DNA from 3 places in the Dokdonella soli genome. Region 2 is predicted to be linked to each of the others. Evidence: riboswitches for the same ligand, from Rfam matches in the RefSeq annotation. Region 2 holds a riboswitch; each other region holds the start of a gene.

The links. Region 2 has a riboswitch for cobalamin ahead of ABD002_RS13605 (TonB-dependent receptor domain-containing protein). Riboswitches for the same ligand answer to the same signal wherever they lie in the genome.
Region 1: another riboswitch for cobalamin. It lies ahead of ABD002_RS14900 (ribonucleoside-diphosphate reductase subunit alpha); the one in region 2 lies ahead of ABD002_RS13605 (TonB-dependent receptor domain-containing protein).
Region 3: another riboswitch for cobalamin. It lies ahead of metE (5-methyltetrahydropteroyltriglutamate--homocysteine S-methyltransferase); the one in region 2 lies ahead of ABD002_RS13605 (TonB-dependent receptor domain-containing protein).

Annotation. Positions count from the first base shown of each region.
Region 1 covers NZ_BAAAEU010000024.1:199,828-206,340, reverse strand. Annotated here, with positions in the region: gene ABD002_RS14925 (TolC family protein) at 1-575, opposite strand, end outside; gene ABD002_RS14920 (hypothetical protein) at 641-1,015, opposite strand; gene ABD002_RS14915 (MBL fold metallo-hydrolase) at 1,179-2,057, shown strand; gene ABD002_RS19745 (YeeE/YedE family protein) at 2,054-2,911, shown strand; cobalamin riboswitch at 2,930-3,148, shown strand; gene ABD002_RS14900 (ribonucleoside-diphosphate reductase subunit alpha) at 3,472-5,793, shown strand; gene ABD002_RS14895 (ribonucleotide-diphosphate reductase subunit beta) at 5,930-6,513, shown strand, end outside.
Region 2 covers NZ_BAAAEU010000023.1:90,912-97,424, reverse strand. Annotated here, with positions in the region: gene ABD002_RS13610 (DUF1631 family protein) at 1-1,349, opposite strand, end outside; gene ABD002_RS13605 (TonB-dependent receptor domain-containing protein) at 1,614-3,437, opposite strand; cobalamin riboswitch at 3,591-3,890, opposite strand; gene ABD002_RS13600 (CPXCG motif-containing cysteine-rich protein) at 3,922-4,110, opposite strand; gene hemW (radical SAM family heme chaperone HemW) at 4,162-5,334, opposite strand; gene rdgB (RdgB/HAM1 family non-canonical purine NTP pyrophosphatase) at 5,464-6,066, opposite strand; gene ABD002_RS13585 (VOC family protein) at 6,063-6,455, opposite strand; gene rph (ribonuclease PH) at 6,452-6,513, opposite strand, start outside.
Region 3 covers NZ_BAAAEU010000024.1:4,775-11,287, reverse strand. Annotated here, with positions in the region: gene ABD002_RS14055 (helix-turn-helix domain-containing protein) at 1-734, opposite strand, end outside; gene ABD002_RS14050 (hypothetical protein) at 1,424-2,056, shown strand; gene metE (5-methyltetrahydropteroyltriglutamate--homocysteine S-methyltransferase) at 2,324-4,615, opposite strand; cobalamin riboswitch at 4,831-5,066, opposite strand; gene ABD002_RS14040 (S8 family serine peptidase) at 5,646-6,513, shown strand, end outside.

The DNA of each region.
Region 1 (6,513 bases), on a different contig from region 2:
TCGGCCGCGGAGCCGCGGCCGGCGCTGAGCGCCGCGGCGGCTGCGGCCACCGTCGCTTCGGCGCGCGAGCGCAGGGATTGAAGCAGTGCCAGACGACGCTCGGCGGCGGCGCGCGCGATCCACGCGCGCGCGACCGCTTCGCGCACGGAGAGCTGTTCCGTGATGAGCCGCGCGCGTGCTTGCCCGGCCATCGCTTCAGCGCGCGCGGTCCGCAGTGCACGTTTCTCGCGGCGTGGGAAAGCCTGCGAGATGCCGACCTTGCGCATGGTCATGAAGTCGTCGGTCAGGCTGAACGCGTCTCCGCTAGTGACCGGCAGGTTCTCGACGCCCGCCACGAGTTGCGGATCCGGAAGCTGGCCGGCCGGACTGACCGCATCCTCGGCGGACGTCAGCGCGGCGCGGCGTGCCTGGATATCGGGTGCGGACGCCTCGGCCATTCGCACCGCATCGAGCAGCGACAGGCGAGCGTCGTCAGCGCGCGCGCCGGGCAGCGCGAGGAGACCGAGGCAGAAAGTGGCAGCAACACGAAAACCGCGCCGCAAAGGCTGCGCGAGTATGGAATGGACGGTGGGCATGGGAACTCCGACGCAAGGGACACACGTGCCGCAATCGCGGCGCCATGGATGTCAGCGGACGGAGCTCAAATCTGGAACGTGCAGTGCCGGATGGTCAGCGGCGGCGCGGCGGCGCGGGCGACGATTTCGCCGCGATGATGGACGCGCGTGTCGGCGACGAACCACGCAGCATCGCGCAGCCACGTGGTCGGTGGAAACAGCGCTGCCGGCACCGAAGGAACCGGTGGATGATCGGAGGAAGGCGTTTGCGGATGGCAATGCTCGTGGCATCGCGGGTCCGCCGCGCCTTGCTCGTGACAGGTCGGCTTCGACACGGCCACCGTCGCCCCGGATTGCTCCAGCGGACACATGTATCCGGCCATGGCCAACTGCTGGAACAGCAGGCCGAGCAGCGCGATCAGCGCAATCAGGCGGCGATGGCGGCGGCGTCGAAAAAGCATTGCGACGGTGTCAGGAGGATTGCCGACAGGACCAGGAAACGTGGCACGAGCTTACGCCCAATTGGGCCGTCCGCGTGCTGCGACGATGACCCATCCCTCCGCAGCAGGGGGCGTATAGAATCCCCTCCGTCCAGATGACGGTCGCATCCGAGGCGCGCATTTCATGCCATCACGGCCATGGGTGGAAACGTTCTTCCACAAGGACACCGGCACCTTCACCCATGTCGTATGGGAGGGCGAGGGCGGGGCCGCGGCCATCGTGGATCCGGTGCTCGATTACGATGCGGCAGCGGCGCGCACGTCGACCGCGTCCGCCGACGCGGTGCTCGCGTTCGTGCGCGACCACCGCCTGCGCGTGGAATGGATCCTCGAAACGCATGCGCACGCGGACCATCTGAGCGCCGGCGGCCATCTGCATGACGTGCTCGGGGCGCCGCTGGCGATTGGCCGCGGCATCGCTGCGGTCCAGGCGCACTTCAAGCCGCTGTTCGGCTTGGGCGAGGACTTCGTCCCCGATGGCCGCCAGTTCGACCGCCTGTTCGACGACGACGAGCGCTTCCGCATCGGCGGCCTGGAGGCGCGCGTCCTCGCCACGCCCGGCCACACCGGCGACAGCCTGACCTATCTTGTCGGCGATGCAGCGTTTGTCGGCGACACCCTGTTCGCGCCGGACGTCGGCACCGCACGTTGCGACTTCCCGGGTGGCGATGCCGCGCGGCTGCATGCCTCGATCCAGACGATCCTGGCGCTGCCAGCGGACACGCGTATCTTCCTCTGCCACGACTATCCGCCGGCCGGACGTGCGCCGATGGCGGAGACGTCGATCGCCGCCGAGGTGCGGGACAACCTGCATGTCGGTCGCGGCATCACTGCAGCCGAGTTCGTGGCGATGCGCGGTGCGCGCGACGCCAACCTGACGGTACCACGACTGCTCCTGCCGGCGTTGCAGGTCAACATCCGCGGCGGGCGCCTGCCGCCGCCGGACACCAACGGCATCGTCTGGTTGAAGTTGCCGCTTAACCAGCTGGGAGGCATGGCATGAACGCCCGGATGAGCGGATGGGTCGGCGGTGTGCTGATCGGCATGGCCGCCGCTTTGCTGCTGTGGCTGAACGGCCGCATCGCGGGCATCAGCGGCATCGTCAACGCCGTGACCGGGGCCGCGTCGTCGGATCGTGGCTGGCGTGTTGCGTTCCTGCTCGGCTTGATGCTTGCGGGCGGGGGGACGATGCGCTGGTTCGCCGTGGGTGAGCCACATCGGCAAGGTTATCCGGTGATCCTGCTCGTCGTGGGTGGATTGCTCGTCGGCTTCGGCACGCGCATGGGCAGCGGTTGCACCAGCGGTCATGGCGTGTGTGGCCTGGGCAGGTTGTCGCTGCGCTCGTTGGCCCGCGGCGCTGACCTTCATGGCCGCCGCGATGGCGACGGTGTTCGTGATGCGCCATTGGCCGGGATGGTCGGCATGAATGCGCGCTGGTTCGCGGCTCTTTTTTCAGGAGCCTTGTTCGGGGTCGGCCTGGCGATCTCGGGCATGACTGATCCGCGCGTCGTGCAAGGCTTCCTGGATATCTTCGGCCAGTTCGACCCAACCCTGATCCTGGTGCTTGGCGCTGCTGTCGGCGTTACCGTGATCGCGTTCCGCTGGATTCTTCGCTTGCCCAAACCGCGTTTCGCGCCCGGGTTCGAATTGCCTGCGACGCAGCGGATCGATCGCCGTCTGATTGTGGGCGCGGGAATATTCGGCATCGGCTGGGGACTGGTCGGCTACTGCCCGGGTCCTGCGCTGGTCGGCCTGGCGGGTGGGGTGCATGAAGTGCTCTGGTTCGTGCCGGCGATGCTGGTGGGGGCCGTCGCCTGCCGACTCATGGAAACTCGTGTGCGGCAAGAAACCGATTGAACTTCCGGTCACGAGGGCATATCTTGTGGTCGTCGATGGCGCCCAGCACAACATCTGGGTTGGGGGTCACAAAACCTCCGAGGGAATCCGGTGCGAATCCGGAGCTGCCCCGCAGCGGTGATCGGGAGCGAACGACGCATCAGGCACTGAGCTTCGGCTTGGGAAGCGGCGTCCAGTAGGTGAGGCAAACGCCTCGCGCCCGAGAGTCCGAATACCCGCCGCGACCGTTCCGCCGCAATGCGGAGCGTCTGGCTCGAAGGCCCTCGCGGGAGGGGCAGGCCGAAAGTCGTCGCGCCTCCGTCCGGAGCCCGCGTCCCTTTCGACTGGCGTCATCCGCAGGTTCTTCTTTCGCTCGCGGGAGCGAAGGCCGGCGGATCGCGGGCCCAAGTCTCATTCCGTGCGTCGCCGTGCCTTTACTTCTGCGGGTCCGCTGCTCGCGAAGGAGAGAACGCATGTCCACGTCCGAAGTTGTCGCCGAGTCCGCCGCATCTCCCGCCGCCGCCGTCCCGCCGAATCAACCGGGTTTCCGCCTGACCGCGCCGCACGCGGGCCCGATCGCGATGCAGGTGACCAAGCGCTCGGGCGCGAAGGAACCGGTCGACCTCAACAAGATCGTGCGCGCGGTCACGCGCTGCTGCGAGGGGCTCGCGGATGTCGAGCCGATGCGCGTCGCGCTGAAGACGATCGCCGGCCTGTACGACGGTGCGACCACGCGCGAACTGGATGAACTCTCGATCCGCACCGCGGCCTCGTTCATCGCCGAGGAGCCCGAATACTCGAAGGTCGCCGCGCGCCTGCTTGCCGGCTACATCGACAAGGAAGTGCAGGGGCTCGGCGTGTATTCGTTCTCGCAATCGATCCGACTCGGTTTCGATGCGGGTCTGATCAACGAGCGCGTGCTCGCGTTCGTCGAGGCGAATGCGCGCAAGCTCAACGACGCGATCGATCCGCGCCACACGCTGCGCTTCGAATACTTCGGCCTACGCACCTTGTACGACCGCTACCTGCTCAAGCATCCGACTCAGCGTCAGGTCATCGAGTCGCCGCAGCAGTTCTGGCTGCGCGTCGCCTGCGCGCTCAGCGAGAGCGCGGGCGACGCCATCGAGCTGTACCAGCTGTTCGCCGGTCTCGACTACGTGCCGAGTTCGCCGACGCTGTTCAATTCCGGCACGCGCCACGAACAGTTGTCGAGCTGCTTCCTGCTCGATTCGCCTGAGGATTCGCTGGAGGCGATCTATGGCAAGTACCGCGACGTCGCGCTGCTGTCGAAGTTCTCGGGCGGCATCGGTCTCGCCTGGCATCGCGTGCGTTCGGAAGGCTCGCTGATCCGCTCGACCAATGGCTTGAGCAACGGCATCGTGCCGTGGCTGAAGACGCTCGATTCCTCGGTCGCCGCGGTCAACCAGGGCGGCAAGCGCAAGGGCGCGGCCTGCGTGTACCTGGAATCCTGGCACGCCGATATCGAGGCGTTCCTCGAGCTGCGCGAAAACACCGGCGACGACGCGCGCCGCACGCATCATCTGAACATTGCGAACTGGGTCCCGGATCTGTTCATGCATCGCGTCGATACGGACGGGATGTGGTCGCTGTTCGATCCGAAGGACGTGCCGGATTTCCCGGACCGGTGGGGCGAGGCGTTCGAAAGCGCGTACGTGCAGGCCGAGGCGCAGGGGCTCGCGAAGAAGACCGTGAAGGCGCGTGACCTCTACGCACGCATGATGCGCACGCTGGCGCAGACCGGCAACGGCTGGATGACGTTCAAGGACGCCTGCAACCGCGCCGGCAACCAGACCGCGAAGCCGGGCAACGTGGTGCACCTGTCGAACCTGTGCACCGAGATCATCGAAGTCACGAACGACGGCGAAACCGCGGTCTGCAATCTCGGCTCGATCAATCTTTCGCGGCATCACGACGGTGTCGCGTTCGATTTCGACAAGCTCGCGCACACCGTGCAGGTCGCGGTGCGCCAGCTCGACCGCGTGATCGATCTGAATTTCTATCCGATCGACACCGCGCGCGCGTCGAACCTGCGCTGGCGTCCGGTCGGCCTCGGCCTGATGGGCTTGCAGGACGTGTTCTTCGCGTTGCGCCTGCCGTTCGACAGCGCAGCGGCGCGCGAACTGTCGGCGCGGATCTCCGAGGAGATCTACTACTGGGCGCTGCGCACGTCGCTCGACCTCGCGCGCGAGAAGGGCGCGCATCCGGCCTTCGCCGACACGCGCGCCGCGCGTGGCGAGTTGCAATTCGACGCCTGGAACGTCACCCCGCGCGACAGCGCGCGCTGGGATGTGCTGCGTGCGGAGATCCAGGCTCATGGCCTGCGCAACTCGCTGCTGATCGCGATCGCGCCAACGGCCACGATCGCCTCGATCGCCGGCTGCTACGAATGCATCGAACCGCAGGTGTCGAACCTGTTCAAGCGCGAGACCTTGTCCGGCGATTTCCTGCAGGTGAACCGCTACCTGGTCGATGAATTGAAACGGCTCGGCTTGTGGACCGCCGAGATCCGCGACGCGATCAAGCTCGCCGAAGGCTCGGTGCAGCCGATCGTGGCATTGCCGGACGAGCTCAAGACGATCTATCGCACGGTCTGGGAGACGCCGATGCGCGCACTGATCGACATGGCCGCCGAGCGCGGCGCATTCATCGACCAGAGCCAGTCGCTGAACCTGTTCATCGAGAATCCGAACATCGGCCAGCTGTCGAGCATGTACATGTACGCATGGAAGCAAGGACTGAAGACGACCTATTACCTGCGCTCGCGGCCGGCGACGCGGATCGCGAAGGCGACGGTGGGCGCGGGGCCGGCGAAGACCTATACCGATGCGGAAGCAGTGGTCTGTTCGCTGGAGAATCCGGAGATGTGCGAGGCCTGCCAGTAGAGAAAGCTCGTCATCCCGGCGAAAGCCGGGATCCAGCGTCTGCTCTTCATCGAAGAAACTGGATCCCGGCTTTCGCCGGGATGACGAGCCAGAAGGTTCAGTCGTTTCGCGTACTGCAAGAACTCAAGGAATGCCCATGTCCGTTCCATCAACGCGCCTCCTCGACCCCGGCTTCGACCTCACCCTGCGGCCGATGCGCTATCCGCAGTTCTACGAGATGTACCGCGCTGCGATCAAGAACACCTGGAGCGTCGAGGAGATCGATTTCCAGATCGACCTCGGCCATCTGGTCCAGCGCATGACGCCTGCCGATCGTCATCTGATCCAGCGTCTGGTCGCGTTCTTCGCGACCGGGGATTCGATCGTCGCGAACAACCTCGTGCTGAACCTCTACAGGCACATCAACGCGCCCGAGGCGCGCATGTACCTGTCGCGCCAGCTGTATGAAGAAGCACTGCATGTGCAGTTCTACCTGACCCTGCTCGACCACTACATTCCCGAGCCCGAACAGCGCGCGCAGGCATTCGCCGCGGTCGAGAACATTCCTTCGATCCGGCGCAAGGCCGCGTTCTGCCAGCGCTGGATCGATTCGATCCAGACCCTCGATCGCATCGATTCGGAGGCGGACAAGCGCCAGTTCCTGCTGAATCTGACCTGTTTCGCGACTTGCATCGAAGGCCTGTTCTTCTTCGGCGCGTTCGCCTACGTGTATTTCCTGCG
Region 2 (6,513 bases):
GCGCGGCGCGCCAGCAGCTGCATATGCCGACCGAGGTCATCGAGCAGGTTGCCGAAAACGCTGACGTCTCCGTCGAAATCGGCGCTGACATGGTCGACGACGATCTGCATCTTCTTGACCAGATCGGGATCCGATTCCGAATCGTCGATCCAGTGCACGGCGGTTTCGGCAATCGTGTTCAGGAGCAACCGTGCCGGGTGGTCGCGACGTGTGAAGAACGTCTTGTCGTCGAGCGCGACACGCAGCACCGGCACATGCAGCCGTGCCAGCAGGCCGAGCGCGCCTGCGCTGCCGTGCATGCTCCGCGTGATGTGGTCGAACAGCATGCCGATGAGGTCGACCGTGTCCGAGTCCTCCTCGGCCAGCCGCAGCGGACGTCCTTCCGGACTCGCGCGCCGCAACTTGACCAGCAGCGTGTTCCTGAAATGTTCGCTGTCATACGCGGCGTTGGCGGTCGCGCGTGTACCTGGACTGCGTTGCAGCGCACCGAGCACGGACTGCACGTCGCTTTGGCTGGCGCTGAAAACCTGGCCTTCGGAGATGCCCGGGACGTCACCGTCGAGGCGCCGCTGCTCTGCAAGCAGGCTGCGCAGCGTCTTGAACAGCTCCTGGTCACCGCCGTCGTGCACAGGCGCCGCTTCGGGCGGATCACGCGGAAGCACCGGCTCCAGCGCGGCCTGCTCGGCGAGTGCCTCGCGCGCGGAGTCGCCGCGCCGATAGCCGGCCGGCATCTGCAGGTTGGGCAGCACGCGTTGCGCGACGAGGTAGGCGTTCACGCTCTCGTAGAATGGCGCGATCGGCAGCATCGCCAGGCGGTCGAATTGCCGATAGGCGAGCACGCGATGCTCGGTGTCCAGATCGAGCGGCTGCATCGCGCAGCGGAATGCGGCGGCGAGTTGCGCCGGACCCAACGGCATCGTGTCGTGCGGCCAGGCCGGCGTACCGGCCAGCACGCCGAGACGATGCGCGAGCGCATAGAGCACCTGACTGTTGCGGATTTCCGACTTGCCGATGATCTCCTGCAGCGCAAGATCCTCCTCGAGTACCGCGGCATCGATCAGTTCGAGCGGCATGGAGGGATCGGCCGTATCCGGCGCAGGTGGCGGCTTCGGCGCACCGCGGATGCGCGTGAATATCGATTCCACGTGCTGCAGGAAGCGCGGCGCTACATCGGCGCGGCCGTGCCGGACCTCGCGAAGACCCTCGAAGCGCTTCTGCTGCTGCGCACTGCTGCTGGAGCGTTCGGCCAGCTTGAACAGCGCGTGTTCGGTTTCGTCGAGCGTGCGCAGGATCGCGCTTTCGAAGTGCGTGAACGTGAGCTCCAGCAGTCCGTCCAGCAACCCGCGCACGCGGGGTGGCAAATCCGTCCGCCGCGCGAGCGACGCGGAGGGCTCGCCCTCATTTGGGCGACCCGGCCTGTCCTGCGCTGGCCTGCGTATCGTCATGCGGCCGGACGTGCTCTCGTACGCTGCGGGTGTGTCGCTGCTGCGCTTGCCCCAATGCGCCGCGATCAGTTGCGCGCGCTCCCCTGTTTCCCCGTCGACCGCCGCTCGTGCGGTCGACGGAGACGATTCTTGCACGTCGTCCAGCGGGCGAACAGAGGCTGCGCAGCGCTACGGCTGCCAGACGATGTCCAGGAAGCCGGAACGCCCCGGCGTGTTGTAGCCGTGGACCAATTCGTAGTTGCGGTCGGCGAGGTTCTCCAGACGTGCGCTCAGGCTCCAGGCTGGGCTCAGCGTGTAGCGCGCGCGCAAGTTCACGATCGCATAAGCCGGCAACTCGACGCCGCCGATATCGTGGCGCCTGCCCGCGTAGACGAGTTCGGCTCCGGCTGTGAAGCGCTCGCCGAAGCTGCGTTCGACGGTGCCGGATACCTTCTGTTTGGCGCGGCGCAGCAATGGCGTGTCGGTGTCCGCGTTGCGCGCGTCCTCCCAGGTGTACGCGGCGCGCGCAGACCACGCCCCCGCGTTGACTCGGTAGCTCAGCTCGGCGCCGTCGAGCTTCGCGTTCGCGATGTTCTCGGCGCGGTTCTGAGGACCGGTGAAGCTGATCAGGTCATGCACGCGCGTCGAATAGAGGTTCGCCTTGAAGCGCTGATTCGCCGTCGGCGAGAACTCGAGGCCGAGTTCGGCGCTGTGCGAGCGCTCCGGAGCGAGGTTCGGATTGCCGGCGAAATAGCCGCCATAGCCGGGATCGTACAGCTCGTTCATGGTCGGACTGCGGAAGCCCTGGCCGAAGCTCGCATACGCGCGCAGCCGTTCGTTGACGCGCCAGCCCAGCGCCAGCGAGCCGGTGGTCGCGCCGCCGAATTGGCTGTTGTCGTCGTGGCGGGCCGAGAGCTCGCTGTCGAACGCGCCGAACGCTGCGCGCCAGCCACCGAACAGCGCGCGGTTGTCGCGACTGTCGCGATAGCGCGGCGTGTTGCTGGAGGTGTCGCGTGTCTCACCCTTTTCGTGGACGAGGTCGAGGCCGGCGATCAGGCGCTGGTTCTCGTCTAGGCGGATCTCGTTCTGCCAGAGCAGGCTGCTGCGTCGGGTCAGGTACAGCGTCGAAAACGCCGGCGTGTTGAGGTCCTCGCGCGCGTTGCCGAGTGCGAGACGATGGCTCCAGTTCGCGCCAAGCTCACCTTCGAGATTGAGGCCGGCGGTCTGCTCGATCACGTTCGAGTAACCTTGGTCGAACTGCACCTGGCCCTGGCTGCGGTACAGCGTGGCCGACAGCAGCTGGCTGCCGAGCGTGTAGGCGCCGCGCGCGGCGAGGTTCGTGTTGCGGTAGCCATCGTCGTCCCCGTCGTACGGGCAGTACGGATCGTTCGGTCCGTTGCAGATGCCGGGATTGGTCGGGGAGAAGCCGCCGACATGACGCGCGCCGACCTGCACGCTGTAGCCGTTCGCGCCGTCCCAGTGGCCGATGCCCGCGCTGCCCTCGGCATCACGGTAGCTGCCATAGCCGAGCGCGACGCGCGGACCCTCGAGCTTGCGCGTGAAGATCTGGATCACGCCGCCGATCGCGTCCGAACCCCAGTAGCTCGCGCGCGGGCCGCGTACGATCTCGATGCGCTCGACCGCGTCCAGCGGCAACTGCTCGAACGCGAACGCGCCGGTGGTCGCCGCTGCGGTGCGCACGCCGTCGATCAGCACCAGCACCTGGTTCGAGTTCGTGCCGCGCAGGAACAGCGAGGTCTGCTGGCCCGGGCCGCCGGTGCGGTACAGATCGATTCCGGCTTCGAGGCGCATCAGGTCAAGCACGTCGCGTGCGACGCTAGTGTCGATGTCCTGGCGAGTGATCACGCTGACGTCGGCGAGCGTCTGGTCGACGGTTTCCGCCACGCGCGAGGCGGTGACCTGCACGGTCGGCTGCAGGTCGACCTCGTCGGCGTGTGCGGCGCCGCCGAGCGCGGCCGAGACCGCGATGAACAAAACGGAATAACGGAACATTTCATACCCTCCTGTCGCACACCCGCGTGGCCAGGGCGTCGGAGGAGGGTCGTGCAAAGGACGGCGGGCGCCCTTGCCCGCCCGTTGCCCGCCGCAACGCCTGGAGCTGATTCGCCGATTCGCTGTCCTGGCTCGTGGAGCCGACTCGAGTGCGATCGGTGAAAGCCTCAGGCCGGTCTCCGGGCTTGCAAGCGATGCGCCTGGTGAAAAGTGCGGTCGCGGACGACCACCTTCTTTTCGCGCTCGGGGATGAGCGCAAAACCACCATTACATCGGCCGAATCGCCTTCCCGCCGCTTCTGCGGCAGTGGCAACTGATCCGGTTCGGCTTGCTTACCGTTGCGGGGGCAGCGCCGGTCTTGAATCGGATTCGTTGATCGAACCCGCATTCGCACCGGCTTCCCGTTTCACCCCGCGCGACAACGCGCGGGACACCTGTGGCGGCGCGCAGTGTAGGGGCGGGGGCGGGGCGCCGCAAGCGAAGCTCAATCGCGATCAGTCGCGGTATCGACGCCGAGCAGCTCGCCGTCGTCATCGACCCGCAGCGTTACTTCGATCGGCCGGCAGCACACGGCGCAGTCCTCGATGTAGCGCTGCGAGCCGGCCGAGAGGTCGACGGTCGTGACGAAACTCTCGCCGCAATAGGGGCACGTCAGCGTGATCGATTCGAGCATGGCGGTCGAGTGCCGATGGGTGACGACGGGCTTCTTCTGCTCCCGATTCCCTCAGCCGTTCTCCGGCAGGAACAGCTCGATCACGTCGTTGAGCCAGCGGCGGCCGAGTTCGGTGGGAATGATGCGCGCCGGATCGCGTTCCAGCCAGCCGCGTTCGCGCGCGACGCGCAGGCCGTCGTCGAGCGCGTCCATCGCGAGGCCCGTGCGTTCCGCAAACAGCGGACTCGCGACGCCGTCGTTGAGGCGCAGCGCGTTCATCATGAATTCGAACGGCAGGTCCGCGCGCGCCACATCGGTGTTCGTACCGAACGCTTCATCGCGTTCGGCGCGTTCGAGATAGCTGCGCGGCAGCTTCACCTTCGTCGTGCGCGCGATGCGTCCGCTCGCTGCATCGCTGAACTTGCCGTGCGCGCCGGCGCCGATGCCGAGGTAGTCGCCGAATGTCCAGTAGTTGAGGTTGTGCGCCGAGCGCCGATCGTCGCGTGCATACGCGGAGACCTCATATTGCGCGTAGCCGGCCTCGGCAAGGCGCTGCTGACAGGCTTCCTGCATGTCCCAGGCGCTGTCCGCGTCCGGCAGCGGCGGCGGTTTCGCGGCGAACAGCGTGTTCGGTTCCAGCGTGAGTTGATAGTGCGAGATATGCGCGGGAAGCAGCGCGAGCGCGCGTTCGATGTCGGCGAGCGCGCCGTCGAGCGTCTGTTCCGGCAGCGCGTACATCAGGTCGAGATTGAAGTTCGCGTAGCCCGCATCCTGCGCTTCCCTGATCGCACGTTCCGCGTCGGCGGCGGAGTGGATGCGACCGAGCCGGCGCAGCTTGGCATCGTCGAAGCTCTGCACGCCGAAGCTGAGTCGCGAAACGCCGGCCTTGAGGTAGCCGTCGAAACGGCCATGCTCGACCGTGCCGGGATTGGTCTCCAGCGTGACCTCGATGCCGCGTGGCAGATCGATGCGCGCGGCGACGCCGTCGAGAATGCGCGCGATCGCGTCGGGTGCGAACAGGCTCGGCGTGCCGCCCCCGAAAAAGATGCTGCGCAGCGGCCGGCCCATGATCGCTTCGCCCAAGCCGCGCAGATCGCGGTCGAGATCGGCGAGCAGCGCGTCGACATACGCATCGACCGGTAGCGCGCCGTTCTGCGCATGCGAGTTGAAGTCGCAGTACGGGCATTTCTTCACGCACCACGGAATATGGATGTACAGCGACAGCGGTGGTGTGACGAGTGACATGACGTGATTGTAGGCGTTGGCGGCGGGTGGGGCGTCCAGGATCGTGACGTGACCGTAGGAGCGGCTTCAGCCGCGATGCTTTTCTGGTGCGTTCGATCAGAACGAAGAGCATCGCGGCTGAAGCCGCTCCTACGAGGAGGGGGCGGCGTGGGCGATCAGCTCGCGCAACCGCGCCAGCGCCTGTCCGCGATGGCTGACGCGGTTCTTGGTGGCGGCATCAAATTCCGCCGCGCCGGCGCCCAGTGCAGGATCGAAGAACACCGGGTCGTAGCCGAATCCGTTGCTGCCGCGCGGCGCGGCGAGGATGCGGCCATGCCAGTGGCCTTCCGCGATCAGCGGCGCCGGATCGTCGGCGTTGCGCAGCAGCACGATCGCGCAGTGGAAATGTGCGGTGCGCCCCGATTCGGGCACATCGTGCAAGGCATCGAGCAGCTTCGCGATGTTCGCCGCGGCGTCGCCGTGGCCGCCGGCGTAGCGCGCCGAGTACAGGCCGGGTGCGCCATTCAACGCGTCGACGCACAGGCCTGAATCGTCGCCGAGTGCGGGCAGGCCGGATGCGCGCGTGGCATGACGCGCCTTGATCAGAGCGTTCTCGATGAAGGTCGAGCCGGTCTCGTCGGCATCGTCGATGCCCAATTCCGGTTGCGCGACCAGCTCGATGTCGAGACCGGCGAGGATTGCGCGCATCTCGACCAGCTTGCCGGCGTTGCTGCTGGCGAGGACGAGCTTCATTGCGCCGGCCCGATCAGATCCCAACGGTTACCGTAGATGTCCTCGAACACGACGACCGTACCATAGGTTTCGTGGCGTGGTTCGCCGTCGAAGCGCGCGCCGGCGCCAGCCAGCGATGTGTGGTCGCGTGCGAAGTCGTCCGTATGCAAAAAGAAGCCGACGCGCCCGCCATGCTGGCGGCCGACGCAGGCCTGCTGTTCCGGCGTGGTCGCCTTCGCCAGCAGCAGGCAGAATGCGGCGTCGGCGGCCGGTGCGACGCGCACCCAGCGCTTGCCGCCGCCGTGGTCGCTGTCTTCAAGCAGGACGAAGCCGAGCGCACGTGCGAACCACGCAATCGCTTCGTCGTAATCCCGCACCAGCAACGCGATCTGCGCGATGCGTCGGCTCATGCGGCGCGCGCCAGCGCTTCACGTTGTAGATTGCAAAGCTCGGCGACGCCCTTGCCGG
Region 3 (6,513 bases), on a different contig from region 2:
TACGCGGCATCGCGCCCGGCACCTTGACCATATGCACGCACCACCGTGGCCGTCTGGCCAAAGCGGCGTTTGAAAGATCGCGCGAACGCGCATCGGTCCTCGAATCCGGCGACTGTTGCGATTTCGCTGATCGTCAGCGATGTGTCGTTGACCAGCCTGTGCGCTCGTCGAAGATGCTGTTCGACGAGCACCGCATGCGGCGTCTCGCCGTACACAGCGCAGAACGCGCGAACGAAATGACACGGCGAGTAGTTCGCCATGCGCGCAAAACCGGTGATTCCGAGATCCACGTTGCCTTCTGACTCCATATAGTTGCGCACGCGTTTCAGGCGCAGGAACACGCTGCGGCGCTGTGAAAGCGTGCGGCCCGGGCAGCGTCCGACGAGTGGCTCGAAATCCGACTGCAGATCGACAAGCAGGTCTGTGAACACCAGCGCTGCCGCGACCGCATCGGCATCGTTCGATGGTTCAGCAGACACGCTGCGTACCAGACGCACCGCAACGCGGCGTATCTCGCGGTCGGCACCATGCACCGCCGGCAGCAGCACGGGATCTGGAAGCAAGACATCGGTCGAGCTGCCAATCAGCCGCCGCCAGAGGGCGGGGTTCGCGAGCAGCACGAGCCAAACGGCCGCGCCTTGCCCAATCACCTGCAGCTCCTGCCCGATCTCCGCCACGAACAACTCGCCGCGCGCCAGCGTCCTCTGGACATTGCCGCCTTCGGATACGCGCACATGTCCGCGCAATGGAATCAACACGGGTAGTGAGGTGGTTTTTCCGTGCAGGACGCAGCCTCGACCGAACCCGACAAGGACCCTCAGCAGATCCGACGGGTGATCGCCATCGACGTTCCAAGCCACCCTGCCACTATTTGCCAACTGCTCGTATTCAATCCGCATATAGGTTCCGCTCTTGTGGTCTATTCCTATAAGCGGAAAACGACACATGATTGCGCAGCCGTGACCAAGCGCTCGGCACGTCCGCTGGCGGGTCGGCGGCTGCGCTTCGAAGACCTGCACTACCGACTCGGCAGGAAGCGAATGCGTAGAAGTGCCTCGGTACGCGGGCGCGGTCGCGGCTGGTAGCGCCGCACCGAGCGTGGCAATGCCAGCGCTCGATCGGCACGTCGCGCACTTGGGTGGCGATGGGTTTGCATGGCCAGGCGCAGTTCCAATCGCCGCGCCTGGCTCAGAGCTTTCGCGAGAGGAGATCCCTTAGCGCATGATGCTCAAGCGCCGGATCGCCGCGCATGCGCTTGAGCTGCGACAGCTCGGCCTCGACCTCCTTGAGGCCGCAGTTGCGACGCCTCCATGTTGGTGGCCATCTCGGCCTAGACCGAGAAATTCTTCCCGCCCGGAGGGTGCTCGACTTGAGCAGCGGGTTGGCGGATATTCTTGAAGGTGAACCAAGGTTCGGAGGGGCGATGCCTCGCTTTCTGGTCCGTCACGCTAAGACGATTTCGGTCGTCGCCGGTTTCGTATTGGGTGTGATCGGCACTGCGTGGTCGTTCATCGTCGTCGACCGGCTCGGCGAAGCGATGAGGCAGTTGTCCGACACGAAGGCTGATCTGACCCAGCAGGTCCAATCGCTGAACAGCATCGCATCCGAGTATTTCATCGCCAATCAGCAGGGCGACTTGATCTTCATCCTGGCGCTCCAGGACAGTGCGCGCCAGGAAGTCGCCAGCCTGATCTATAAGGGCAACATGCTCGATCGCGGGACCCCCGTTCGCAACATGATCGGCGCATTGGCGATCGCCAAGCAGCTCGACTACCGCCAGACCTACGATGCCTACGAGAAGCTCAACGACGAAGCGCGGGCGAATCTCTCGTTCGCGAACTTCACCCAGTTGAAGCAGGCTGAGCAGGTGGTCATCGCCAAAGGGCAAGCGCGCGTCCCGTTGCTGCAGAACAGCCTCTTTGAAGTGGAGAAGGCAATGAACGCCAACGGGGCGGCACAGAAAAGGAGCCGAGTCATCGGGTTCATCTCCTCCATCTTCGGAAGTTTCCTACTCCTTCTTGCCAATCTGATCGCCCAGAGTCGGGCGCCCGATTGATTAGGACTGCGCGGGTGTCAAAGTCCGGCTGTCGCTGGTCAGGTTGCTCCCACAGGGTCGAACCATCAAATGCAACGTCACTGCGAACAACCTGGACAGGGGTTGACCGTGGCGACCAGCGAGCTCGAGTGGGTGCCCTGAGCAGAAACCCTGGTTCATCACGAGGCGCCTGAAATGCGCGCTGTGCGCCGTCGCGTGGCGGGACAAGCGACCTGATGGAAATGTCCGCTGCCCAACCGAGGCGAGCAGCGGACACTTCGACATGACTCAGGTTGTTTTTTCTACGGAAGATCGCAACCGCCGCGCAGCTTCGACCATCGCGGCGAGCGTCGTGCGCGTCTCCGGCCAACCGCGGGTTTTCAGCCCACAGTCCGGGTTGACCCACACTTGCTCGGGGAAGAGCACAGCGCCTGCTTTCTCCAGCAGCTCCGTCATCTCGTCCACGGATGGCACGCGCGGTGAGTGGATGTCGTAGACGCCCGGCCCGATCTCGTTGGGATAGCGAAACTTCACAAAGGCATCGAGCAGCTCCATGCGCGAGCGGGAGGTCTCGATCGAGATCACGTCGGCATCCATCGCCGCGACCGAGTCAATGATGTCGTTGAACTCGGAGTAGCACATGTGCGTGTGGATCTGCGTATCGTCGGCAACTCCCGACGCTGTGATACGGAAGCACTCCACCGCCCAGTCCAGATAGACCTGCCAGTCTGCTCGCCGCAATGGCAAACCTTCGCGCAACGCGGGTTCGTCGATCTGGATCACGCGAATCCCCGCACGTTCAAGATCGATCACTTCGTCGCGCAGCGCCAGTGCTATCTGCCGGCAGGTGGCGGCTCGGGGTTGGTCATCGCGAACGAATGACCACTGCAGTACCGTCACCGGTCCGGTCAGCATGCCCTTCATCGGCTTGTCGGTCAGCGACTGCGCATACTGCGACCAGCGCACCGTCATTGGCGCCGGACGCTCGACATCGCCGTAGATGACGGGGGGCTTGACGCAACGCGATCCATAGCTCTGTACCCAGCCATTCTTCGTAAAAGCAAAACCATCGAGCTGCTCGCCGAAGTACTCAACCATATCGTTGCGCTCGAATTCGCCGTGGACGAGCACGTCGATGCCGATTTCCTCTTGGAAACGCACACACTTTTCCGTCTCAGCCACCAGGAAAGCGTCATAGGCGGCATCCGACAGCTTGCCGGACTTGTGCTTCGCGCGCGCCTCTCGCACTTCATGTGTCTGCGGAAACGAGCCAATCGTCGTGGTCGGGAATAGCGGCAGCCGCATCCGTTCTTCCTGCAGAACTCGGCGTTTCGGATAGGCGGAGCGACGCCGTGCGGACGATGCTTCGAGAGAGGCCACGCGTTCCGCGACACGGGGTTTGTGGACTCTTTTCGAGGTGCTCCGCGTCTCTCGCCGTTCGCGTGCAACATCGAGCGTATCCACCGAGGAAACGAGACCGTTCAGCGCGTCGACGATGGCGCGCACTTCCTCGACTTTCTGTCGCGCGAACGAAAGCCAGGACTGGATGTCGGAGGGAAGCGACGTCTCAAGTGTTGCATCGACCGGCACGTGCAAGAGTGAACAAGACGGCGCGACCTGCAGGCGGTCACCGCCGAGTCGATCATGCGCACGGCGTACAAGCGGCACCGCGCGATCGAGATCGGTACGCCAGATATTGCGTCCGTCGACGACACCGAGTGACAACGTCCGTTCTGCCGGCAACGCGTCGAGTACAGCATCCAATTGATCGGGCGCGCGAACCAGGTCGACATGCAATCCGTCGACGGGCAGGTCCACAGCGAGGTTGAGGTTGTCGCCGAGGGCGCCGAAATAAGTCGTCAGCACAAGCTTGGGACGATCCACATTCGCGAATGCCGCGTAAGCACGGCGATAGGCCGCATGATCGTCCGCATCCTGATCGAGGATGAGGCAGGGTTCGTCGATCTGCACCCATTGGGTGCCGGCGGCCTTGAGTCGACCGAGCAATTCTATGTAGACGGGCAGCAGTCGATCCAACAGTGCCAGGCGATCGCTCCCATCGACAGTTTTCGCCAACATTAGAAAACTGACGGGACCCAGCAACACCGGACGCGCTTCGAGGCCCAGCGCCTTCGCTTCCAGGTACTCGGCGACCGGCTTGTCGCCACGAAGTTGAAAGGTCTGGGTGCTCTGCAGCTCTGGAACGAGGTAGTGGTAGTTGGTGTCGAACCACTTCGTCATCTCGAGGGCGCGCAAATCGAATTCATCATTCTGCGCCCCGCGTGCCAGCGCGAAATAACCCTCTAGCGGATCGCGATCGGCAAGCTTCCGGTAACGGTCGGGGATGGCGTCGAACAGAAACGCCATGTCGAGGACCTGGTCGTACAAAGAAAAGTCGTTGCAAGGCACGGAGTCTGCGCCGGCTTCACGTTGAATACGCCAGTGTCGGTGCCGCAGATCCTTCGCGATGTCCTGCAGCTGCTGCGGCGAGCTTTCGCCGCGCCAGTAGGCCTCGAGTGCGTGTTTGAGCTCACGCTTCGCGCCGATGCGCGGAAAGCCGAGATTGGTAACAAGAGTCATGAATGCAATTCCTCATGCGTCAGTGGCAGTGAGGAACGAAGGAACCGCGCGTCGACTCGCCTGCAAGTACAGACAAGGGATTCGTCACGCCAGCGACCTTCGCCCCCGCGGGCGAACCGGAACTGCGTGGCGAGCGCGCGGGAGTACGCGCACGATGGAAATGCATCGTGCGAGAGCTCCGGCCGCTTCCCCACGGAAGGTCCAGGTCAAACAGGGATCTCTCCCTGGACGAGGCAGGTCTTCGGGCTCGTGGACGTGAAGCGCATCAGCGCTTCGCCTAGTGTCCGCCGCTTCCCAGTCCTTAGGGACCAGTGCTACTGGCGAAGGTCGTTTCCACACACCGCTGCGGGGCAGCGCCGGAATTGGCCCATGACGGCCGCACCGGCTTCCCTTTTAATTCCATCGCTCTATGCGGATAGAGCGATGGAAACCATCGACGCGTGGAAAAGTACGCGCAGCATCGGACGACGTCAAGCATCGCTGCGTCGACGGGCCCTTCCGGCAAGGCGCCAGCCAATCCCGGCAATCCAGCGAGTACAGGGCTCCTGAGTGATGGCCATTTCAAAACCGGGTCGCTCATTCGTCATTGACTAAATGTGACGGGGCGCCGCCGTGATGGCGCTTGCCCCGTAGTAGGGCGTGGCAATGGTCGATGAGCTGGCACGAGACGGGGAGAGGCATGAATCAACGTCTCGTAGTGCAGCGCCGCTGGGGGAGTCGGCGGGTTCGACGGAATCTGGGGCCAATCGAAGGAGACACGGTGATGGGTGTTCGTTTCACGCGGCAGTGGCCGCTGGCAGCAGCAATCGCGACAATCATTGGTAGTACGGGGATGGCCGTAGCGCCAGCGTTCGCCGGATCGGCTTCCACGGACGACGGGCCTTCCGGAAGCTCCACTGTAGTTGCCCGGGAGTCCGTTCCGAATCGCTACATCGTGCGGTTTGTCGAGCAGACGATACCAACCTATTTCGCGGGCCAGGCGGGGGCAAACTCCGTTCAGGCCGTCGGTCCCTACAAGGCGAACGGAGCCTTGGGCCGACTGCACCTCGATTCGGCCAATTCAGCGGTGGCGAACTACCGGCAGTACCTCGAGGGCCGGCAGGCCAGCCACTTGAGTGCTATTGCGATGACGTTGGGCCGCACGCCGAACGTGGTATCGACGATGGCGCATGCGCTGAACGCTGCAGTGATAGACGGGCTTTCGGCAAGCGATGTTGCGAAGCTGAAAAAGCTGCCCGACGTCCTTTCAGTCACGCCTGACTACATCGTCCATCAGGCGAGCGACGTCGGTCCGGGCTTCATCGGGGCCTCCTCGATCTGGTGGGGAACTCCGGCGGGGCAGGACACGCTGTTCGCTAACGGCTTCGAATCGTTGCTGGGCTATCGAGGCGACGGTGTCGTCATCGGCAATATCGATACCGGCTACAACAGCAAGAGTCCCTCGTTTGCAGCCGTCGACGATCAGGGCTACCACATCCAGAACCCATTGGGTTCTGGCCACTACATCGGTCAATGCGGCGTGCAGGGCATCAATCTGGCCGGCGGATGCAATGACAAGGTCATCGGCGTCTACGACGAATTGGGTGTGCAGGAGCCCAAAGAGCCGGCTCAATCCGTTGAGGACAGTCCGCTCGATGGCCACGGCAGCCACACCGGCAGCACCGCTGGCGGCAACAGCCGTTCCGCCACCATCGGCAGCTTTACAGCACATCTGTCGGGTGTCGCACCGCACGCCAACCTGGTGATCTACCGTGGCCTCTACAACAGAAACGGTTCCACATCCGCGCTCGCCGCCGCGGCGAACCAGGCGATCCAGGACGGCATCGTCGATGTGTTGAACTACTCGATCAGCGGCGGCCTCGATCCTTGGAATGATCCGGTTTCGCAAGCATTCCTCT